Regions from separate parts of the Pseudomonas sp. 25 R 14 genome, predicted to be linked through region 2. Evidence: predicted binding sites of a transcription regulator. Region 2 holds the regulator's gene; each other region holds the start of a gene.
What was found. The regulator FliA, encoded in region 2, starts transcription of late flagellar genes. The targets are predictions, from matches to a motif close to CTAAAGTTTNNNNNNNNNNNGCCGNTAA.

Region 1 (6,026 bases), on a different contig from region 2:
CCGGTTCTTTAAAATAGGCTGATTCAGGCGTGTGTAAATTCTACTGAATAGGGGATTGCGGCCTGGGCTACCTGCAGTTTTGTCAGGGTTTCCCGTACCACTTGCTTGGCGAGGCAGGCACATTTGCCACATTGGCTGGCTACGCCGGTGGTTTCACGCACTTCCTTGTAGCTGCAGCAACCTTCATAGATCGCTTCGCGGATTTGTCCGTCGGTGACGCCAGTGCAGAGGCAGACATACATAAGGGAGAACCATCGCGGGTTTAAGGCTTAAGTGCGATGGATCTTAATGTTAACGAGAATGATTGTCAAAGTGCTTTCTCAAAGCATTGCCCCCCATATGGCCCTCGCTGACGAACGGCTTTTTTCAGGTATGATGGTTGGTCTTTACGAAGCGTGATCGCGTCACGGGCCTGTCGTCAAATCACGGCAGACTCAAAGGCGGTCCATTTACTTCAATTACCATCAGGAGATAACCAATGAGCGTACTCGTCGGCAAACAAGCCCCGGATTTCGACGTACCAGCCGTCCTCGGCAATGGCGAAATCGTTGACAGCTTCAAGCTGTCTGAAGCCATCAAAGGCAAATACGGCCTGGTGTTCTTCTACCCGCTGGACTTCACCTTCGTCTGCCCGTCCGAGCTGATCGCCCTGGATCACCGCATGGACGACTTCAAGGCGCGTAACGTTGAAGTGGTTGCCGTTTCCATCGACTCCCATTTCACCCACAACGCCTGGCGCAACACTGCCATCAATGATGGCGGCATCGGCAAAGTCAAATACACCATGGCTGCCGACATGAAGCACGACATTGCCAAGGCCTACGACGTTGAGTCCGAAGGCGGCGTGGCATTCCGTGGCGCGTTCCTGATCGACGACAAGGGCGTTGTGCGCTCGCAGATCATCAACGACCTGCCGCTGGGCCGTAACATGGAAGAGCTGATCCGTCTGGTCGACGCTCTGCAATTCCACGAAGAGCACGGTGAAGTCTGCCCGGCCAACTGGAAAAAAGGCGACAAGGGCATGAACGCTTCGCCAGCAGGCGTTGCGGCTTACCTGACCGAGAACGCTGGCAAGCTGTAAGCCAGGTTCGCGGTAAAAAAAACCGGCCTGAGAGGGCCGGTTTTTTTATGCATGGGATTCAGGGACGCAATCAGTCGCTGAAGTCTTCCCAGCCGCCCATCTGTTTCCAGCGGTTGACGATGCCGCAGAACAGGTCGGCGGTCTTCTCGGTGTCGTAGCGAGCCGAGTGGGCTTCACGTCCGTCGAAGTCGATGCCGGCTGCCTGGCATGCCTTGGCCAATACGGTCTGGCCATAAGCCAGGCCAGCCAGGGTGGCGGTGTCAAAGCTGGAGAACGGGTGAAACGGGTTGCGCTTCATGTCCAGGCGCGCCACGGCGGCGTTGAGGAAGCCCAGGTCGAAACTGCTGTTGTGGCCGACCAGGATCGCGCGTTTGCAGCCATTGGCCTTCAACGCCTTGCGCACACCACGGAAGATGTCGGTCAGCGCAGCTTCTTCGCTGACGGCCATGCGCAACGGATGATCGAGCTTGATACCGGTGAACTCCAGGGCAGCGGCTTCGATGTTGGCGCCTTCAAACGGCTCGACGCGGAAGAAGTGGGTGTGTTCTGGATACACAAAGCCCTGTTCATCCATGCCGATGGTCGTCGCGGCAATTTCCAGCAGCGCATCGGTGGCGCAATTGAAACCGCCGGTCTCTACGTCGATAACGACAGGCAGATAGCCGCGGAAACGCTCGGCCATCGGGTGACGCGAACCGCCGCCACCGTGTTCCTGTTCGTCGTCGTAATGGTCTTCACTCACTTGTGTTCCTCCAGCAGGCGCCAGCGCAGTGTTTCACCGGCGCGCAGCGGGATAACGGTCAACTCGCCAAATGGCAGGCTGGTGGGGGCGGTCCAGTCTTCACGGACCAGGGTAATGCGGTCGGTATTCGCCGGCAGGCCGTAGAAGCGCGGGCCATTGAGGCTGGCGAAGGCCTCTAGTTTGTCCAGGGCGTTGCGCGCCTCGAAGGCCTCGGCGTACAACTCGATCGCCGCATAGGCGGTGTAGCAGCCGGCACAGCCGCAGGCCGCTTCCTTGGCGTGCTGGGCGTGGGGCGCCGAGTCGGTGCCGAGGAAAAACTTCGCGCTGCCACTGGTGGCGGCATCGAGCAACGCTACCTGGTGAGTGTTGCGCTTGAGGATCGGCAGGCAATAGAAGTGCGGCCGGATCCCGCCCACCAGCATGTGGTTGCGGTTGTACAGCAGGTGGTGCGCGGTGATGGTCGCGCCAACGTTGGCCGAGGCCTCGCTGACGAACTGCACGGCATCTGCGGTGGTGATGTGCTCGAACACCACCTTGAGGGTCGGGAACAGCTCGACCACACGGCGCATGTGTTCGTCGATGAAGATCTTCTCGCGATCGAATACATCGACATCGCCACGGGTGACTTCACCGTGGATCAGCAGCGGCATGCCCACTTCGGCCATGGCTTCGATGGCGGGCAGGATCTTGTCGATACTGGTCACGCCGGAGTCGGAGTTGGTCGTGGCACCGGCCGGGTACAGCTTGGCGGCGTGTACGAAACCGCTGGCCTTGGCCTCGCGGATTTCGGCAGGCTGGGTGCGGTCGGTCAGGTAGAGCACCATCAACGGTTCGAAGCGGCTACCGGCCGGCCGCGCAGCGAGGATGCGCTGGCGATAGGCGTCGGCTTCAGCGGCATTACGCACCGGAGGTACCAGGTTAGGCATGATGATGGCGCGGCCAAACGTGCGCGCAACATCGGCCACGGTTTGGGGCAACGCAGCACCATCGCGAAGATGAATATGCCAGTCGTCGGGACGCAGCAGGGTCAGGCGGTCGGACATTGGGGATTCCAGGCGGGTCAATCTGGTGGGAATGCTACCGGAAAAGACTCTTGCAGGCACTCGCTATCAAGTTTTGCAGGGCCCGACCGATATCCCTGGGTATGCCTTAACGATGTATGACGCCTTGATGTGTTGTAGAAACCAGTGGAGCCGCCCGTGCGCCAGCAATATCTAGCCCTGCTCAGCGTGTTCGCCAGCCTGCCCGCGATGGCCCTGACATTCCAGACGCGCCTGGAGAATATCGAGTGGAAGGTGGAAGGCGACAAGTTCGAGTGCCGCTTGAGCCAGCCGATCACCGATTTTGGTTCGGGTGAGTTTGTGCGCCGGGCCGGCGAGCAGGCAACATTCCGTCTGAAAGCCTATAACAGTGCGTTGGGTGTTGGTTCCGCAACGCTATTGGCGGCGGCGGCACCGTGGCAGCCGGGGCGCGGTGATATCAACCTTGGTGCCGTACGTGTCGGCAGCGGCGATGTGCTGTTCAACAGCTCCCAAGCCCAGGCCGGGCGCCTGTTCAATGGTTTGCTGGAGGGTCGCAGCCCCACCGTGCGCCACTATTCCCGGGACGGCGGCTATTCGGAAATCCGCCTGCTGCCGGTGCGATTCAATAAGGCCTATAGCGACTACCAGTTGTGTACCGCGAAATTGCTGCCGATGAATTTCGAGCAGGTCAAGCAGGCTGAAGTGGGCTTTCCGGGTGGTGGTATCGACCTGGATCCGGCGGCCAAGGCCAAGTTGATGGTGATGCTCGAATTCATCAAGGCCGATCCTACGGTCAACCATATCGAACTGGACGGCCATTCGGACAACAGCGGCAACCGCCTGACCAATCGCGACCTGTCCCGGCGCCGGGGCCTGGCGGTGATGGACTTCCTCAAGGCCAACGGTATTCCTGAGTCGCAGATCGTTCTGCGCTTCCACGGTGAACGTTATCCGCTGGTGCCCAATACCAATCCGGCCAACCGGGCGAAGAACCGGCGAGTGAATATTCACCTTGATCGCGTGCCTGCCCCCGAGAAACCAGCGCCCCAGGCCACGGCTCCGGCGAATGCGGCGGCGACGTCCTGAGTGCGGCCATTCGTCGCGCGCCCGACATAATCTGTCGCTTTATCTTCATTTGCTGTCGCGCCCCTGTAATTTCACGGTTTTGATCGGTAGAATCGACGCCTTTCCGTAAAACCCCGTGGAGTGATGGCATGGCCGACGTAAACAAGGTCGTTCTCGCGTATTCCGGCGGCCTGGACACTTCGGTGATCCTCAAGTGGCTGCAGGATACTTATAACTGTGAAGTGGTGACCTTCACCGCTGACCTGGGTCAGGGCGAAGAGGTCGAACCTGCACGAGCCAAGGCGCAAGCCATGGGCGTCAAAGAGATCTACATTGACGACCTGCGCGAAGAATTCGTCCGCGATTTCGTTTTCCCGATGTTTCGCGCCAACACCGTCTACGAAGGCGAGTACCTGCTGGGTACTTCCATCGCACGTCCGCTGATCGCCAAGCGCCTGATCGAAATCGCCAATGAAACCGGCGCTGACGCCATTTCCCATGGCGCCACTGGCAAGGGCAACGACCAGGTGCGTTTCGAACTGGGCGCCTATGCCTTGAAGCCTGGCGTAAAAGTGATTGCCCCTTGGCGTGAATGGGACCTGTTGTCCCGTGAAAAGCTGATGGATTACGCTGAAAAGCACGCAATCCCGATCGAACGCCACGGCAAGAAGAAGTCCCCGTACTCGATGGACGCCAACCTCCTGCACATCTCCTATGAAGGCGGCGTGCTGGAAGACACCTGGACCGAGCACGAAGAAGACATGTGGAAATGGACCGTCTCCCCGGAGAACGCTCCTGACAAGGCCCAGTACCTGGAACTGACCTACCGCAACGGCGACATCGTCGCGCTGGACGGCGTCGAAATGACCCCGGCCACCGTACTGGCGACCCTGAACCGTATCGGTGGCGAGCACGGCATTGGCCGTCTGGACATCGTGGAAAACCGTTACGTGGGCATGAAGTCCCGTGGCTGCTACGAAACCCCAGGCGGCACCATCATGCTGCGCGCTCACCGCGCCATCGAGTCCATCACCCTGGACCGCGAAGTGGCTCACCTCAAAGATGAGCTGATGCCCAAGTACGCCAGCCTGATCTACACCGGCTACTGGTGGAGCCCTGAGCGCCTGATGCTGCAACAGATGATCGATGCGTCCCAGGTCCATGTGAACGGTGTTGTGCGCCTGAAGCTGTACAAGGGCAACGTGATCGTGACCGGCCGCAAGTCCGATGAGTCGCTGTTCGATGCCAACATCGCGACCTTTGAAGAGGACGGCGGTGCCTACAATCAGGCCGATGCCGCTGGTTTCATCAAGCTCAACGCCCTGCGCATGCGCATTGCGGCCAACAAGGGCCGCAAGTTGTTCTGAAAAGCCTGAAGCCTCATAAAGAATGGTTCCTTGAAAGAGGGGCCATTTTTTTTACCTGCGATTCAGGAGGCGATTGTGTTTATCAATGTTTAATGTTCTTTTGGTCGTCGGAATTTTTGGTGTTTATTATTTTTTACATTTGATTTTTTGTGTCAGAAAGTTGGTGTTTCAGGCGAATAGTCTTATTTGTGTTTGAATTCATCCAGTTGTTTAGTAGTAAAAAGGAAGCGTTAGGTTTCGTTTGTAGAAATATCTGTCAGATAATTCCAGTTGTTGTCAGGGGGTGTTGCACGAGGGAACTTTTTGGAAACGGCTTTGGTGGCTCCGACGCCCGCCGATGCAAACCGTGCAAGGGGTATTTCCTGAAAGTGGCGTGCGTCACGTTTACTTTTCCTCGGCGATGGGGGCTTTTTTGAGTCAAGATATGTTTGCCAGCGGAAAGTTCTGAAAGGCCGAACAAAAACCGACACATCCATATAGTCGTTTTTTTGTAGGCTTATTCTCATAACTTTGTGGGCTGGGTCTCTGCTTGTCGTTACTTGGGGGGGAGTGCTATGCCAAGGAGGAAACGACTAGGCTATTGTGCTGGTTCTGAATAATTCGAACAGCGAAATTGGACTTGCCCATGAATAAAGTGCTGATCGTGGATGATCATCCCGTCATTCGTCTTGCTGTACGCATGCTAATGGAACGTCATGGTTATGAGGTCGTTGCAGAGACCGATAACGGAGTCGACGCGTTGCAACTAG
Region 2 (6,026 bases):
AAACGAGCCCTTGCCATGCAACTGATCCAGCAGTGCTTCAAATTCGTCATCGGTGATGTCGGTGCTGACCGGCTGGGCAGGCTCCACAGCCGCCGGCGTTGCCGCCACAGCGTCCGGGGCAAACTGGCCCTTGCCGTGCAACTGATCGAGCAACGACTCGAACTCGGCATCGGTAATGTCTTCGCTGGTCGGCACCATGGCTGGCGCAGCCGCTGCCGGTGCTTCTGCCTGCGCCTTGACGGCATTGAGGGAGTCCAGCAGTTGTTCGAATTCGCTGTCGGTAACGTCAGGCTCGGCCACCGGTTCAGGCGCGGCTTCAACCACCGGGGCGGCATTCAGGGCAGCAGGCTCTGCCAGGCGCGCCAGGGCGGCCAGCAGTTCCGGGGTGGCGGCGGTAATCGGTGCGCGTTCGCGCACTTCATTGAACATGCCGTTGACCGCGTCCAGGGCTTCAAGGATCACGTCCATCAGTTCCGAATCAACGTGCCGCTCACCCTTGCGCAGGATGTCGAACACGTTTTCGGCGATGTGGCAGCACTCCACCAGCTCATGGAGCTGGAGGAAGCCGGCGCCCCCTTTTACAGTGTGAAAACCGCGAAAAATTGCATTGAGCAGGTTCGCATCATCCGGTCGGCTTTCCAGCTCGACCAGTTGCTCGGACAACTGCTCTAGAATTTCGCCGGCCTCTACAAGGAAATCCTGAAGGATTTCTTCATCGGCGCCGAAGCTCATATACGTGCTCCTTTAGGTCCTGATAACGGCAAATGGCGGATCGCGTTGGAGCTGTGAGCGGGCCAGGCAAGGCGCGGAACGCAGGCAAGGGTTGTTTCCTTGTCAAGTTCCGCAACGCAGCATGGCGCGCTCACAGCTCCAACCCGGAGGGCCGCGCCCCGCAAGGCGCAATCCGTCGTTATTCGTCGTTCATTTGGAAAAACCAAACTTCTCTCCTCATGCCTAGTCTTGCGCCTTGCGGGGCGCGGCGCGACCGTCATTTGCCGTTATCAGGACCTAAAAGCCTAAACTGGACAGCAAATCGTCTACGTCATCTTGACCTGACATAACGTCTTCACGTTTATCGGCATGAATCTGCGGACCTTCACCCTTGGCGAGGTGTTTTTGTGGATCTTTTTCCGAGAGGATCGCTTCGCGGTCATGTTCAATGCCGGCAAAACGGTCGACCTGGCCAGCCATCAGCACCAGTTTGAGCAAGTTGCTTTCCACTTCAGTGACCAACAGGGTCACGCGCTTGATCACCTGACCGGTGAGGTCCTGGTAATCCTGGGCCAGCAGAATGTCATTGAGGTTGCTGGAAACCGTGCGGTTGTCCTGCTCGCTGCGTGACAGGAAGCCCTCGACCCGACGCGCCAGCTCACGAAATTCTTCTGCGCCCACTTCGCGGCGCATGAAACGCCCCCAGTCAGCGCTCAACGCCTTGGCCTCATTGGCCATGCCGTTCACCAAAGGCGTGGCGTTTTCCACCAGGTCCATGGTGCGATTGGCTGCCGCCTCAGTCAGCCTGACCACATAGGACAGGCGTTCGGTGGCATCAGTGATCTGCGAGATTTCCTCGGCCTGGGGCATGTGCGGGTCGATCTGGAAATTGACGATCGCACTGTGCAACTCACGGGTGAGCTTGCCCACTTCCTGGTACAGGCCGCGGTCGCGGGTCTGGTTGAGCTCATGGATCAACTGCACTGCGTCGCCGAACTGGCCTTTTTCCAGGCTTTCGACGAGTTGGTGAGCATGTTTTTTCAGGGTCGATTCAAAGTCGGCCTGCGATGATTCTTTATGCTCCATAGCTCCCCCGTGGCAGCATCAATGACCGATGCGTTCGAAGATTTTTTCAATCTTCTCTTTCAAGGCCAATGCAGTGAATGGCTTGACCACGTAGCCGTTGACCCCGGCCTGGGCGGCTTCGATGATCTGTTCACGCTTGGCTTCGGCGGTCACCATCAACACCGGAAGATTGCGCAGTTTTTCATCGGCGCGCACATGGCGCAGCAGATCGATACCGGTCATGCCAGGCATGTTCCAGTCGGTTACCAGAAAGTCGATGCTCCCGCTGTTGAGGATCGGAATCGCCGTAATGCCGTCATCCGCCTCGACCGTGTTAGTGAACCCAAGGTCACGCAACAGGTTTTTTATGATCCGCCGCATCGTTGAGAAGTCATCAACGATGAGGATTTTCATGTTCTTGTCCAATTCGACCTCCAAGCAGTCTTAAACGCGTCCAGCACCTGGGCGCGCCATATCATTCAACAGGCATTACACAAAAAGGACTGCTAGGGCACACCACAGGTCGCTCCCGCCCGGCTTGCGCCCTGGCGGTTATCGCTCGCACTGTCCCCACACTGCCTGTCAGCGCGCTCGCCACTCTCCCAAACGCCCCCGCAAGCGGGCCGCGCATTGGCTATGGAGCTGACTGACCCGCGATTCGCTGACCCCCAGGACCTCACCGATTTCCTTGAGGTTCAGCTCTTCGTCGTAGTACAGCGCCAACACCAGTCGCTCACGTTCCGGCAGATTGGCAATCGCCTCTGCCAGGGCGCCCTGGAAGCGTTCATCTTCCAGGTCGCGTGAAGGCTCCTGGTGAGCGCTCGCGCCGTCCTCGTGCAGCCCTTCATGTTCGCCGTCCTGTAGCAGGTCGTCGAAACTGAACAGGCGGCTGCCCAAGGTATCGTTCAAAATCCCGTAGTAATCGTCGAGACTCAATTGGAGTTCGGCCGCAACTTCGTGATCTTTAGCGTCGCGGCCGGTTTTTGCTTCAATTGAGCGAATTGCGTCACTCACCATCCGGGTATTGCGGTGAACCGAACGCGGCGCCCAATCACCTTTACGCACTTCATCGAGCATCGCACCACGGATACGGATACCCGCATACGTCTCGAAACTCGCACCCTTGCTCGCGTCGTACTTGGTCGACACTTCGAGCAGGCCGATCATCCCCGCCTGGATCAGGTCTTCGACCTGGACACTGGCGGGCAGGCGTGCCAGCAGGTGGTAGGCAATGCGCTTGACCAGAGGCGCATAGCGCTCGATCAATTCGCCCTGGCTGTCACGCGCTGATTTTTTGTAAAGGTTGTAGCCGCTGGCTGTCATAGCACCGGTCCTGCACTCGTCTGATGCACCAATCGCTCGACGAAAAACTCCAGATGCCCCCGAGGATTGGCGGGCAGTGGCCAGGTATCGACCTTCTGAGCAATTGCCTTGAACGCCAACGCGCATTTCGAACGAGGGAACGCTTCATAGACTGCACGCTGCTTTTGCACAGCCTTGCGCACACACTCGTCATAGGGAACTGCGCCGACGTATTGTAAGGCGACATCGAGGAAGCGATCCGTGACCTTGGTCAACTTGGCGAACAGGTTGCGCCCTTCCTGTGGGCTCTGGGCCATGTTGGCCAGCACGCGGAAGCGGTTCATGCCGTAGTCGCGGTTGAGCAGCTTGATCAGGGCGTAGGCGTCGGTGATCGAGGTGGGTTCGTCGCAGACCACCAGCAACACTTCCTGCGCGGCGCGCACGAAGCTGACCACGGACTCGCCGATCCCGGCGGCGGTATCGATCACCAGCACGTCGAGGTTGTCGCCGATATCACTGAAGGCCTGGATCAGGCCGGCATGCTGCGCCGGGCTCAGATGCACCATGCTCTGGGTGCCGGAGGCGGCCGGGACGATGCGAATCCCCCCTGGCCCCTGCAACAGCACATCGCGCAGTTCACAGCGGCCCTCAATGACATCGGCCAGGGTATGTTTGGGGGTCAGTCCCAGCAGAACGTCAACGTTCGCCAGTCCCAGGTCGGCATCCAGCAGCATGACACGGCGGCCAAGCTCTGCCAGGGCCAGGGACAAATTCACTGACACGTTAGTTTTCCCGACGCCACCTTTGCCGCCGGTCACCGCGATCACCTGTACGGGATGCATGCTGCCCATGTTCTTTCTTTACCTTGTCTTGCTTAGCCGCAGGCTACATAGGGTGGCCGCGGTAGCAGACCATCGATGTAGGTACATTGCACTGTGTTTCATGTTGCCTTCAGCCGACCCGCTTGGCTGGGTTGTGATAGAGGTCGGCGAACATGTCCGCCATCGCCTCTTCACTGGGTTCGTCCTGCATTTGCACACTGACTGCACGGCTGACCAGTTGATGACGGCGCGGCAGATGCAAATCATCCGGGATCCGCGGCCCGTCGGTCAGGTAGGCGACCGGTAATTCATGGCTGATGGCAAGGCTCAACACTTCGCCCAGGCTTGCGGTTTCATCCAGCTTAGTCAGGATGCAACCGGCCAACCCGCAACGCTTGTAGCTGTGGTACGCAGCAGTCAGAACCTGTTTTTGGCTGGTTGTTGCAAGTACCAGGTAATTTTTCGACTTGATCCCGCGTCCGGCCAGGCTTTCCAGCTGCATACGCAACGCCGGGTCGCTGGCTTGCAGGCCCGCGGTGTCGATCAGCACCACGCGTTTGCGCAGCAGCGGGTCGAGGGCGTTGGCCAGGGACTGGCCCGGGTCGACATGGGTCACCGGCACATTGAGGATCCGGCCCAGGGTCTTGAGCTGCTCCTGGGCACCGATGCGGTAGCTGTCCATGCTCACCAGCGCAATATTGTGCGCGCCGTACTTGAGTACATAACGGGCGGCCAATTTGGCCAGGGTGGTGGTCTTGCCCATGCCGGCAGGGCCGACCATGGCAATCACGCCACCTTCTTCAAGGGGTTCGATTTCCGGGGTCTGGATCATCCGCGCCAAGTGGGCCAGCAGCATGCGCCAGGCCTGGCGAGGTTCTTCGATACCGGTGGTCAGCTCCAGCAGGTCGCGCGACAACGGGCCGGACAGGCCGATGCGCTGCAGGCGACGCCAGAGGTTGGCCTGTTGCGGCTTGCTGCCTTGCAACTGGTTCCAGGCCAGCGAGCCCAACTGCACTTCCAACAGTTCGCGCAGGCCATTGAGTTCAAAACGCATCGAGTCGAACACGCGCTGGTCGACCGCCGCAGCCGGCGCCGGCGCAGCAGGACGCGGCGGCTCGACGAAGGTCGGCTCAACCAATGGCTCGGCCGCAGTCAGCGGCAGGCCGGCAAACAATTGGCGGTTGGTGGTCGCATCGCTGTCGCCACGCATGCTCAGTTCGGCCTGGGCCGAGACAATGCGCGAGGCGGTCTTGCGCAACTCGTCTTCGAGTTCCATGTTCGGCACGCGCGGCGCCAAGGCCTGGGGTTTGTAATCCAGGGCAGCCGTCAGCTCGACACCGCCGGCAATGCGACGGTTACCGATAATAGCCGCGTCGGCGCCCAGTTCATCACGAACCAGCTTCATGGCCTGACGCATATCGGCGGCGAAAAAACGCTTTACTTGCATAACCCACTACCTCAGCCGTTGGGCCCTACTGTCGCGACGATAGTCACTTGCTTGTTGTCAGGAATTTCCTGATAAGCCAATACGTGCAAATTCGGTACTGCCAGGCGTCCAAACCGCGACAACATCGCCCGGACGGGGCCGGCCACCAGCAGGATCACCGGTTGGCCCTGCATCTCCTGGCGCTGTGCGGCGTCGATCAACGAACGCTGCAGCTTTTCAGCCATGCTTGGCTCCAGCAGGACGCCCTCTTCCTGGCCTTGTCCTGCCTTCTGGATACTATTGAGCAATATTTGTTCCAACCTTGGTTCCAAGGTGATGACAGGCAGCTCGGAGTCAAGCCCGACAATGCTTTGGACGATGGCACGCGACAAACCGACGCGCACCGCAGCCACCAGAGCGGCAGTATCTTGACTCTTGGCGGCATTGTTGGCGACGGCCTCGGCAATGCTGCGAATGTCGCGTACCGGCACCTGCTCGGCCAACAGTGCCTGCAACACCTTGAGCAACTGCGACAACGACAGGATGCCCGGCACCAGCTCTTCGGCCAGCTTTGGCGAGGCCTTGGCCAGCAATTGCATGAGTTGCTGGACTTCTTCGTGGCCAATCAACTCGTGGGAGTGCTTGTACAGAATCTGGTTGAGGTGCGTGGCGACCACCGTGCTGGCATCCACCACGGTGTA
Region 3 (6,026 bases), on a different contig from region 2:
AACCCTTGCGTTTGCTGCTATTGGCCGATACGCCTACGTGGGCAGCGTTGTTGCGCGAGTGCCTGGCGCCGATGGGCGACGGGGCAGTGCTGATCAGTGCGCCAAACTGGGAGTCGGTGAGCAGCCTGTTCGATGACGACCGCACGGCCGTCTTGCTGACCACCCCCAGCCTGCAACCCGGCCCGGGCCGTTGCAGCCTGCCGACCGTCTTGCTGCTGGAGCAGGAGCCGCTGGTTGCGCCGCTGGGCGCCAGTGACTGGCTGATCCTCGGTGCGTTTGATGTCGATACGGTGCGCCGCTGCCTGCGCCATGTGCGCGAGCGCGGCTTGCTGGAAAACACCCTGCAACGCCTGGCCGAACAAGATCCGCTGACCGGCATCGCCAATCGCCAGGGGTTCCAGACCCTGCTGGCCGCACGCCTGGCGGAAAACGACGGGCGGGGCCTGGCCCTTGGTCACCTGGACCTGGACAACTTTCGCCACGCCAACGATGCCCTTGGCCACCAGGCGGGCGACCGGCTGATCCTGCAAGTGGTCTCGCGGCTCAAGAGCCAACTGGAAGCCGGCGACCAACTGGCGCGCCTGGGCAGTGACGAATTCGCCTTGCTGATCGACACCCGCCGCGCGCCGCAACGCGCCGAGTGGATGGCCGAACGGATCACCGAGGCCATGGCCGAACCTTACTGGGTCGACGGCGAGAGCCTGCTGATCGGTTGCAGCCTCGGTGTGGCCCACGCCCGCGCCAAGGCTGGCGCCGACCCGTTGATGTGGCACGCGCATATCGCCATGCAGCAAGCCAAGAGCACCCAGGGCTGCACCTTTCATATCTTCAACGAGCGTATCAACCGCAATGCCCGTAGCCTTGCCGACCTGGAAAGCGAACTGCGCCGGGCGCTGCGCCGAGACGAACTGGAGCTGCATTACCAACCGCGCCTGGACCTGGACGATGGGCATATCGTCGGCCTCGAAGCCCTGGTGCGCTGGCGCCATGGCGAGCGCGGCCTGTTGCCGCCGAGCGAGTTCGTGCCCCTGGCCGAGCAGAGCGGCCTGATCGTGCCGTTGGGCTACTGGGTGATTTCCCGTGCCCTGCGCGATATGCAGGACCTGCGCGAACGCGGCCTGCCGGCGCTGCACATGGCGGTCAACCTGTCGTTTCGCCAGTTTCAGGACAGTCAGTTGCTGTCGACCTTGAGCCGGCTGATTGCCGAGCGTGGGGTGGAGGCGCAATGGCTGGAATTCGAGCTTACCGAAACCGCCGTGATGCGCCGCAGCGATCTGGTCAAGCAGACCATGGATGCCTTGGGCCGCCTGGGTGTGCGTTTTTCCCTGGATGACTTCGGCACCGGATTCTCCTCGTTCGTCCACCTCAACAGCTTGCCGATTGCCTTGCTCAAGATCGACAAGAGCTTTGTCGGCGGCATGGAGGAGCGCGAGGAAAACCGCAAGCTGGTGCATGCGATGATCAACCTGGCCCACAACCTCAACCTGGAAGTGGTGGCCGAAGGCGTGGAAACCCCTGAGCAACTGGCGTTGTTGCGGCTGTTTGGTTGTGACCAGGCCCAGGGTTACCTGATCAGCAAGCCATTGCCGTTGCCGGAGTTGGTGGAGTATCTGACGTTTGGCAGCAGCCAGCAGGCGTTGTTGGGTGAGGTGATCTAACCCTGTAAACCCAATCAAAAATGTGGGAGCAGGCAAGCCAGCTCCCACATTGACCGAGTCCATGCTTCAGTTCGGCTGTGGGGCCGTGTCGATTTGCGGTTCCTGGGCAATCATCCGCTTCATCTTTCTTTCAAACGCCCACGTCAGGGTAATCGCCGCACAGGCCAGGCCCAGGGCCAAGCCCCACCATACGCCAGTCGGTCCCCAGTCCAGGGTAAACGCCATCAACCAGGCCGCCGGTGCGCCAATCAACCAGTAGCAACCCAGGCCGACGAGGAAAGTGGTCTTGGCATCCTTGAGCCCACGAATGCAGCCCATGGCGATGGTCTGCACGCCATCGAACAGCTCGAACCACGCAGCCACGGCCAACAGGCTGACGGCCAGGCTGATCACCTGGGCAAAGGCTGGGTCGTCATGGTCCAGGAACAGGCCGATCAGCGGGTCCGAGAACAGCCAGAACACCATGGCGAACCCCAACATTACCGTCGCGCCAAAGGTAATCCCGACCCGCCCGGCCAGCCGTGCGTCGAGTAACTGACCGCCGCCGTAGTGCAAGCCGATGCGCATGGTCACGGCATAGGACATGCCCGCCGGCACCATGAACGCCACCGAGACGATTTGCAGGGCGATCTGATGCGCAGCCAACTGCGTACTGCCCATGGTGCCCATGCACAGCGCAGCGAAGGCGAACAACCCGACTTCCACCGCATAGGTGCCGCCAATCGGCAGGCCCAGGCGCCACAGCTCGCGCAAATAGTGCAGGTTGGGCCGCAGCAGGCCCTTGCCCAGTGGATAGGCCGCGTAGGCACGGTTGTATTTGATGTACCACAACAGCGCCAGGGCCATGCAGTTGGCGACAATCGCGGTGACCAGGCCAATGCCCATCAGGCCCAGCTTGGGCAGGCCGAACATGCCTTCGATCAATGCATGGTTGAGCAGGTAGTTGATCACCGTGCCGCACAGGCTGATCACCATTACCGGCGTGGCTTTGCCGATGGCGCTGGTGAAGCCGCGCAGGGCCATGAACGTCAGGTAGCCGGGCAGGGCGAACGGCAGGATCATCAGGAACTGGCCGGCCGACTGCACGTTGGTTTCGGTCTGGCCGAACAGCAGCAGCACTGGCTTGAGGTTCCACAGCAGCAAGCCGGCTACCAGCGCCATCAGCCAGGCCAGCCAGAGCCCGGCCTGGGTCAGGCGGGTGGCTCCTTCGATGTCACCGGCGCCCTGGCGAATAGCGACCAGGGTGCCCACGGCGGCAATCACGCCGATGCAAAAGATCGACACAAACGAATAGCTCGCCGCACCCAGCCCGCCGCCGGCCAGGGCTTCGGGGCTCAGGCGGGCCATCATCAGGGTGTCGGTCAGCACCATCAGCATGTGCGCCAACTGTGAGGCAATCAACGGCCCTGACAGCCGCAGAATGGCCCAGAGTTCGGTACGCGCCGGATGCTGCATGATCATCACGCTCAATAATTCAGGAAGGGGTGCAAGGGTTGATTCTCGGCGCTCTCAGCGCTTTGCACAAAGGGATAAATGCGATCGTTCGCATGATTAAAACTCATGCAAGGATGATTCTGGTAGGGTTTCGGGATCGTGCCGTCGGAGTTTTCCTCATGTCTCGCCGTCTTCCTCCGCTGTATGCCTTGCGCGCATTTGAAGCTGCCTCCCGGCACAACTCCTTCACCCGCGCGGCCGAGGAGTTGTCAATTACCCAAAGTGCGGTCAGCCGGCATATCCGCACCCTGGAAGAGCACTTCGCCTGTCGCCTGTTCCAGCGCAGCGGGCGCACCTTGCAGCTCACCGAGTCGGCACGCCTGCTGCTGCCGGGCGTGCGTGAAGGGTTTGCCGCCCTGGAGCGCGCCTGCCATACCTTGAATGCCGAAGATGACATCCTGCGCATGAAGGCCCCGTCCACCTTGACCATGCGTTGGTTGCTGGCGCGGTTGAGTCGCTTCCGGCACCTACAGCCTGGTAATGAGGTGCAGTTGACCAGCGCGTGGATGAGCATCGATGAAGTGGACTTCAATCAGGAGCCGTTCGACTGCGCGGTCCTGCTCAGCGATGGGCATTTTCCTGCGGACTGGGAGGCCAGTTACCTGTTTCCCGAGTTGCTGATCCCGGTAGGCGCCCCGAATTTGCTCAACGATGGCCCCTGGGATGTGGAGCGCCTGGCCAGCGCTGAACTGCTGCACCCCACGCCGGATCGCCGTGACTGGCGGCGTTGGCTGCAACGCACGGGATTGGCCGCACGGGTGGCGATCAAGGGCGGGCAGGTGTTCGATACGCTGGAGTTGGGCATGATTGCCGCTGCCCGGGGCTATGGTGTGTCCATGGGCGATCTGCTGATGGTGGCCGAAGATGTCGCCCAGGGACGCTTGAGCCTGCCGTGGCCGACCGCAGTGGCCAGCGGCGAAGGCTATTACCTGGTCTGGCCGAAGACTCGCCCCGGCGGTGAGCGTCTGCGCCGGTTGTCGGACTTCCTGCAAAGCGAGGTTCGGGCCATGGAATTGCCGGCAGTCGAGCAACTCGACTGAATCGATGCAGCGCCCGCAAACAATGTGTTTGGGTGATACCCCTGTGATTTGCTCAAGTATTGATCCAGGCCGCCGAAGTAAGGGGTGTCGGAGCCGCCAATACGCCGCGGCCCAGCGTGCCCCCTATTTCAAGAAATTCGCCGATTAGCGCTATGAGATCAGGATGATCCGGCCTCGGCCAGGAGCTGTCATGTCTCAACCCCGCGCCCGCATAGCTTCGCAACTGGGCCTTGCCCTGGCGGTCATATTGGCTGTCGTGATCAGCGGCAGCACCGTGTTTGCCCTGCGCTCCCTCGATTCGGCCAACCTGCAGACCCGCGAAGAACACCTGGCCAGCGAAGCGCGTTTGCTCGCCGACCAACTCAATACCTTCCACAGCACCTTGCGCGAAAGCACCCAGCGTTTGAGCGGGCTGTTTGAAAAGCGCTTCGGCGCCGGCTTGAGCGTACGTCCCGAGCAGAGGGTGAACGTGGCCGGGGTGCAGACCCCGAGCCTGTACCTGGGCGATGAAGCGCTGAACAACAACTTCGACGACGTCGATGAGTTCAAGCAGATGTCCGGCGGCGTGGCCACGGTGTTTGTGCGCAGTGGCGAAGATTTCATCCGCATCAGCACCTCCCTGACCAAACAGGACGGTAACCGCGCCATCGGCACGGTGCTGGATCGCCAGGGGCCGGCCTACCAGCGTCTGCTCGCCGGGCAGAGCTACATTGGCCGCGCGGTGCTGTTCGAACGTTCCTACATGACCCAGTACAGCCCGGTACGCGATGCCAGCGGCAAGGTGATCGCGGTGTTGTTTATCGGCTTTGACTACACCGATGCGCAGAACGCCCAGTTCGCCAACCTCAAGCGTTTCCGCATTGGCCAGACCGGCTCGCTGGCGCTGCTGGACGAGCAAAAACACTGGCTGGTGCCGCCTGCCGGTGTGCAGGCGTTGGAGCAGGCGGTTCCCGTGATCCTGGAGTTGGCGCAAAAGCCTGGCCAGGGGCGTTTCTGGAGCGACCAGAGTGAAGACTTCTACAGCGTTGCAGTGCCGTTTGACGGCGGCCCGTGGTCGGTAGTGGCGAGCATGCCCAAGGCCGAGATTCGTGCCGTGACCTGGGCAGTGGGCATCCGCCTGGTAATCGGCAGTGTGTTGGCGATGCTGCTGGCCGTGGGTGCTGCGGTCTGGTTGCTGCGCAGCAAACTGCAGCCCCTGGGCGATCTGGTGCGCCAGGCCGAGGCCCTGGGCGCGGGTGATCTGAGTGCGCGGCTGAATGTGTCCAGCCATGACGAAATCGGTCAACTGGCGCGCAGTTTCAACCAGATGGGCGAGGCCCTGTCGACCATGGTCTCGCATATCCGCAAGGCGGCCGAGGAGGTCAATAGCCGTGCCCAGGCGCTGTCGGGCCTTTCGGGTGGGGCCTATGAAGGCATGGAGCAGCAGTCCGGCGAGATCACCAGCATGGCCGGCGCGGTGGAAGAGTTCAGCGCGACCTCGTTGAACATCGCCGACAACATGGGCAATACCGAACGCCTGGCCCAGGAAAATGCGCAGCAGACCCGCATCGGGCGTGATTCGATGCAGGAGGCGTCGTCGTCCCTGGAACATATCGCCACGGCACTTAACAGCACGGCCACGGTGATCAATACCCTGGGCCAGCGCTCCCAGGAAATCGGCGGCATCGTCGGGGTGATCACCTCGATTGCCGACCAGACCAACCTGCTGGCGCTCAACGCCGCCATCGAGGCGGCAAGGGCCGGGGAGCAAGGGCGTGGGTTTGCGGTGGTCGCCGATGAAGTGCGCAACCTGGCGTCGCGTACCCGTCAGGCCACCGATGAAATTTCCGGGATG
Region 4 (6,026 bases), on a different contig from region 2:
CCTGCCCCTCAATCGATTTATCGAAGCGCCAACGGTGCAGACGCTTGCGGCGTTGATGGGCGATAGCGCGCCAGGTACCGCGCCCACCGATCGGGCGCTAAGCGATGCACTACGTACGCTGGATATTGCGCTGTTGTCGGGGGAGCATGCCGGTGATCGCCACAAGGCTATCGTGACGGGCGCCAACAGCTTCCTGGGCATCCATATCGTCGAAGCCCTGCTGGTGGCCGGGGCGACAGAAGTGGCTTGCCTGGTGCGCGAAAATCCTAGGCAATCGGCCATTGCACGGTTCACCGAAGCCTTGCGCGAATACCGCCTGGAACACCTGGACCTGAGCCGCGTGCGTGTGTACACGGCCGACCTGCGCCAACCTCGCATGGGGCTGCAAGCACAGGTCTATGAGCACCTCGCCCGCCAGTATGGGGTGCTGGTACATAGCGCGGCCCACGTCAATCACGTCATGGACTATGCATCGCTGGCCCAGGACAACGTGGAGCCGGTGCTTGAATGCCTGCGCCTGTGTGAAACCCATTGCAAGAAAGTGCTCAATTTCGTGTCCACATTATCCGCGTCAAGCAGCGTCGGGCCTGACGGGCAAGTGCTTGAAGCACCTGCGGCAAGCACGCCGCCGCTCTACATCAAGAACGGCTACAACCTGTCCAAATGGGTGGCTGAGCGACTCTTGGGGCGTGCCGCCGGGCAAGGCGCCTGGATCAATATCTATCGACCCGGGAACATCAGTTTCAATAGCCGCAACGGCGTCTGCCAACCGCACAAAAACCGCTTGATGCTGATGCTCAAGGGCTCGCTGCAGTTGGGCCGGGTGCCACGCCTGGGATTGAACTTCGATCTGATGCCGGTGGATTTCCTGGCGCGTTTCATTGCCTTCCACAGTGGCAACTGCGTTGCCGAACGCAGCGTCTTCAACCTGCACAATCCGCAGCCTTTGAGGTGGGAAACCTACGTGGAGTCGTTTCGCCAGGCAGGTCATGCGTTCGAGTTGGTGAGCGTAGCGGATTGGCAACACCATCTGCGCGAAGTGGGTCGCGAGAATGCCCTTTTCGGAGTGCTCGGGTTCTACCTCAATGGGCAGGGAGAGGATATTGGCGACATTTCAATGATTCGCCATGAGAACGCACGCCATGGCGTCGAGCAGATGGGTGCGCAGTATCCCGAAAAAGAACCCGCGTTGTTACGCAGAGGATGCCAGTACCTCAACGCCATCGGCTTTCTGTGAGCCCCGCCACCAGGAAAAACTTATGAGACAGCTACAACCCGATACGTTGATCAAAAACCCCCAAGGCAAGCCGCTGGTGTCATCAGTGGTGACTGCCGGCAGCGCCGCCAACCTGTGGCGGGTCGTAGGTCGATTCGAGGGGTTTGACGCGTTTATTCCTGCCCTGGCACGCATCACAATGACGGGCAGCGGTGTGGGATCGCTACGTAAAAAACGCTTCCACGATGGCAATATCGTCGTGGAACAGCTCAACAGTTACGATGCGCTGGCGATGCACATGACCTGGACCACGATCTATAACACCTTGGGCGTGGCCCGGCTGTGGGCGGCGATGAGCGTCGAGTCGCTTGGGGAGAACCTGGCGCGTGCGACCTGGACCATCATCGCCGAGCCTCTTGATGCCGGCGATAAAGAGGGATTTGAACAGTTCATCCAGGGGTTCGCCGACAGTGCACTGGATAACGTGCGTCGGTTGCTTGGCTGAAAAAAATGGCGCAGTGCATTGCTGCACTACGCCATGTTTACCGCAGGCTGATCAGATCTTGAAACTGTCGACCAGTTGCTTCAAGCGATTGGCTTGTTGTGACAGCGCATCACAGTCTTTCAAGGTCTCGTTGAGATTGGCCACACCTTGCTGGTTCAACAGGTTGATCTGGTTGATATCAACATTGAGCGTCTCCACCACGGCAGTCTGTTCCTCAGTGGCTGCCGCCACCGACTGGTTCATGCCATCAATCTCGACGATTCGCTGAGTCACGCTGATCAAGCGTTCACCCGCCTGGTTGGCGACCTCAACACTTTCTTCGCTGGACACCTGGCTGGCGTTCATCGTGGTGACCGCTTCGCGTGAACCGATCTGCAGCGAGGTGATCATCTTGTGAATCTCCTCCGCCGACTCCTGGGTACGGTGCGCCAGGTTGCGGACTTCGTCGGCCACTACGGCAAAACCACGGCCGGCTTCACCGGCACGGGCAGCCTCAATCGCGGCGTTGAGGGCCAGCAGGTTGGTTTGCTGGGAGATGCCCTTGATCACATCAAGAATGTGGCCGATGTTATCGGTACTGGCATTCAGCGTTTCGATCTGCGTGCAGGACAGGCTGATCTTCTGCGACAGCTCGGACATCGCCAGGATGGTTTTCTCCACCACTTGACGACCGTCATCGGCTTGCTCACTGGCGCCACTGGCGTGTTGCGAGGCGTCAGCGGCGTTACGGGCGATTTCCTGGGTGGCGGCACCCAGTTCGTTAATGGCCGCAGCAACGCTGTTGGTACGGGCGCTCTGCTCGTCAGAGCCGATAATCGAGGCGTTGGACGATGCCATCACTCGCTGGGAAAGATCGTGCACATGCCTCGTTGCTGAAGACACTTCACTGATGGAGGCATGAATGCGTTCGACAAACTGGTTGAACGCGCCACCCAGCTCGCCAAACTCATCTTTGCTTTCCACAGCCAGGCGGCGGGTCAGGTCGCCCTCACCCTGGGCAATGTCCTGCATCGCACGGCCCATAGTTGTCAGGGGACGCATCAGCACCTGAATCAACAAGCTCAGCAACACGGCAATCGCTGTGACGGCAATGAACATCGCGATCAAAGCGGAGGTGCGGAATTTACTCAGGGGTGCGTAGGCTTTGTCTTTGTCGATCGACAGGCCTATGTACCAGTCAGCGCCCGGCAAGTCGCTGATCGGGGTAAAGGACAGAATACGGTCCTGGCCATTGAGGACGACGTCCTGATTAACCTTCTCAATACGGACGTTGCTGCCTGGATAGATGTCCTTGAGGTTTTTCATCACGTGGTCCTGGTCGGGACTGACGATCACCTGCCCGTCGCCACTGACCAGGAATGCATGGCCAATGCCACCGAAGTCTACCGAGTTGATGATCTTCACCAGGGTTTGTAGGCTCAAGTCGCCACCGACCACACCGAGCAGTTCACCATTCTTCTTGACCGGCATCGCGATGGTGACGATCAAACCGCCGACGGCGGCCTTATAAGGCGGCGTCAGCATGGGTTTGTCGGCAGCAACAGCCTGCTTGTACCAGGGGCGCTGACGTGGATCGTAGCCGTCAGGCATTTTCGCGTCAGGGCGCTGAGTGAAGACGCCGTTGGTTGAACCGACATAGGTGAACTGAAAGTTCGAGGTGAATGCCGGCTGATCAACCAGACCGGGAAGGTCGGCATTGCTGCCTTGGTGAGCAACGTTCTGCGCAAGGTTTTCCAGGACCAGCACCCGACCACTGAGCCAGTTCTGCACGCTGCTGGCAGTCAGGTCACCTGACTGCTGGATGGATGACTCCAGGTTTTGCTTGATGGTATTGCGCTGCAGGTAGTCGTTGTACAACGTGAAGAGCGCGAAGGCCAAAACCACGACGCCTGACGCGGCCAACAGAATTTTATGACTGAACTTGAGATTCATTTCATCGACTTCTTTTTGCCAAAAGGGGGTGAGCGTGCCGAATGCAACTTTCCATGTACGGTATAGGCGGACTCTACGACCGCTCTATTTCGGTGCACGCATGGCTCATCAGGCTTTCGGCCGAGACTGGATAAATCTTAGAAATTTGTGGGATACATCTTCTTTTTATGTATGAAATCGACAGGCGGTCAGGCTAGAACACTTAGGCCCCAAAACGACAAAACCCCCGCCTGCGTTAGCAGACGGGGGTTTAGGAATTTGATCTTGACGATGACCTACTCTCACATGGGGAAACCCCACACTACCATCGGCGATGCATCGTTTCACTGCTGAGTTCGGGATGGGATCAGGTGGTTCCAATGCTCTATGGTCGTCAAGAAATTCTGTGTACCAGAGCGTTGCGCTAGCAACGGCCCGGTGAAATTCATGGACTTCTACATAAACAAAACCCCTGTCTGCGTAAGCAAACAGGGGTTCTGGAATTTAATCTTGACGATGACCTACTCTCACATGGGGAAACCCCACACTACCATCGGCGATGCATCGTTTCACTGCTGAGTTCGGGATGGGATCAGGTGGTTCCAATGCTCTATGGTCGTCAAGAAATTCGGGTACTGAGTCGTGACCAGTTGGCCTCGCTTCAGCAAATTGGGTATGTAATAGAATTCGGTGTTTTGTGAGAATCGAACTTTCGGTTCATTTCGTCTTCACACACCGCAATCTGATGCTCTTTCGAGTAGTCAAATTGCTTGGGTGTTATATGGTCAAGCCTCACGGGCAATTAGTATTGGTTAGCTCAACGCCTCACAGCGCTTACACACCCAACCTATCAACGTCGTAGTCTTCGACGGCCCTTCAGGGAACTCAAGGTTCCAGTGAGATCTCATCTTGAGGCTAGTTTCCCGCTTAGATGCTTTCAGCGGTTATCTATTCCGAACATAGCTACCCGGCAATGCCACTGGCGTGACAACCGGAACACCAGAGGTTCGTCCACTCCGGTCCTCTCGTACTAGGAGCAGCCCCTCTCAAATCTCAAACGTCCACGGCAGATAGGGACCGAACTGTCTCACGACGTTCTAAACCCAGCTCGCGTACCACTTTAAATGGCGAACAGCCATACCCTTGGGACCGGCTTCAGCCCCAGGATGTGATGAGCCGACATCGAGGTGCCAAACACCGCCGTCGATATGAACTCTTGGGCGGTATCAGCCTGTTATCCCCGGAGTACCTTTTATCCGTTGAGCGATGGCCCTTCCATACAGAACCACCGGATCACTAAGACCTACTTTCGTACCTGCTCGACGTGTCTGTCTCGCAGTCAAGCGCGCTTTTGCCTTTATACTCTACGACCGATTTCCGACCGGTCTGAGCGCACCTTCGTACTCCTCCGTTACTCTTTAGGAGGAGACCGCCCCAGTCAAACTACCCACCATACACTGTCCTCGATCCGGATAACGGACCTGAGTTAGAACCTCAAAGTTGCCAGGGTGGTATTTCAAGGTTGGCTCCACGCGAACTGGCGTCCACGCTTCAAAGCCTCCCACCTATCCTACACAAGCAAATTCAAAGTCCAGTGCAAAGCTATAGTAAAGGTTCACGGGGTCTTTCCGTCTAGCCGCGGATACACTGCATCTTCACAGCGATTTCAATTTCACTGAGTCTCGGGTGGAGACAGCGCCGCCATCGTTACGCCATTCGTGCAGGTCGGAACTTACCCGACAAGGAATTTCGCTACCTTAGGACCGTTATAGTTACGGCCGCCGTTTACCGGGGCTTCGATCAAGAGCTTCGCGTTAGCTAACCCCATCAATTAACCTTCCGGCACCGGGCAGGCGTCACACCCTATACGTCCACTTTCGTGTTTGCAGAGTGCTGTGTTTTTAATAAACAGTCGCAGCGGCCTGGTATCTTCGACCGGCATGAGCTTACGGAGCAAGTCCTTCACCCTCACCGGCGCACCTTCTCCCGAAGTTACGGTGCCATTTTGCCTAGTTCCTTCACCCGAGTTCTCTCAAGCGCCTTGGTATTCTCTACCCAACCACCTGTGTCGGTTTGGGGTACGGTTCCTGGTTACCTGAAGCTTAGAAGCTTTTCTTGGAAGCATGGCATCAACCACTTCGTCACTCAAAGAGTAACTCGTCATCAGCTCTCGGCCTTAGAATCCCGGATTTACCTAAGATTCCAGCCTACCACCTTAAACTTGGACAACCAACGCCAAGCTGGCCTAGCCTTCTCCGTCCCTCCATCGCAATAACCAGAAGTACAGGAATATTAACCTGTTTTCCATCGACTACGCTTTTCAGCCTCGCCTTAGGGACCGACTAACCCTGCGTCGATTAACGTTGCGCAGGAAACCTTGGTCTTTCGGCGTGG

Region 1: the regulator FliA is predicted to act here: its motif matches at 2,932-2,959, upstream of BFQ03_RS23525 (flagellar protein MotY).
Region 3: the regulator FliA is predicted to act here: its motif matches at 4,244-4,271, upstream of BFQ03_RS17000 (methyl-accepting chemotaxis protein).
Region 4: the regulator FliA is predicted to act here: its motif matches at 3,767-3,794, upstream of BFQ03_RS21325 (methyl-accepting chemotaxis protein).

What each region holds. Positions count from the first base shown of each region.
Region 1 is NZ_CVTS01000065.1:46,325-52,350, reverse strand. It holds gene BFQ03_RS23545 (bacterioferritin-associated ferredoxin) at 24-242, opposite strand; gene BFQ03_RS23540 (peroxiredoxin) at 479-1,081, shown strand; gene rnt (ribonuclease T) at 1,152-1,823, opposite strand; gene pyrC (dihydroorotase) at 1,820-2,866, opposite strand; gene BFQ03_RS23525 (flagellar protein MotY) at 3,023-3,931, shown strand; gene BFQ03_RS23520 (argininosuccinate synthase) at 4,060-5,277, shown strand; gene BFQ03_RS23515 (response regulator transcription factor) at 5,903-6,026, shown strand, end outside.
Region 2 is NZ_CVTS01000014.1:126-6,151, forward strand. It holds partial or broken gene BFQ03_RS02410 (Hpt domain-containing protein) at 1-732, opposite strand, end outside; gene BFQ03_RS02415 (protein phosphatase CheZ) at 1,009-1,797, opposite strand; gene BFQ03_RS02420 (chemotaxis response regulator CheY) at 1,816-2,190, opposite strand; gene fliA (RNA polymerase sigma factor FliA) at 2,359-3,099, opposite strand; gene fleN (flagellar synthesis regulator FleN) at 3,096-3,929, opposite strand; gene flhF (flagellar biosynthesis GTPase FlhF) at 4,030-5,346, opposite strand; gene flhA (flagellar biosynthesis protein FlhA) at 5,358-6,026, opposite strand, start outside.
Region 3 is NZ_CVTS01000049.1:35,739-41,764, reverse strand. It holds gene BFQ03_RS17015 (putative bifunctional diguanylate cyclase/phosphodiesterase) at 1-1,658, shown strand, start outside; gene BFQ03_RS17010 (NorM family multidrug efflux MATE transporter) at 1,725-3,119, opposite strand; gene BFQ03_RS17005 (LysR substrate-binding domain-containing protein) at 3,272-4,192, shown strand; gene BFQ03_RS17000 (methyl-accepting chemotaxis protein) at 4,383-6,026, shown strand, end outside.
Region 4 is NZ_CVTS01000061.1:14,489-20,514, forward strand. It holds gene BFQ03_RS21315 (amino acid adenylation domain-containing protein) at 1-1,237, shown strand, start outside; gene BFQ03_RS21320 (SRPBCC family protein) at 1,260-1,721, shown strand; gene BFQ03_RS21325 (methyl-accepting chemotaxis protein) at 1,773-3,653, opposite strand; rRNA gene rrf (5S ribosomal RNA) at 3,916-4,031, opposite strand; rRNA gene rrf (5S ribosomal RNA) at 4,141-4,256, opposite strand; rRNA gene BFQ03_RS21340 (23S ribosomal RNA) at 4,414-6,026, opposite strand, start outside.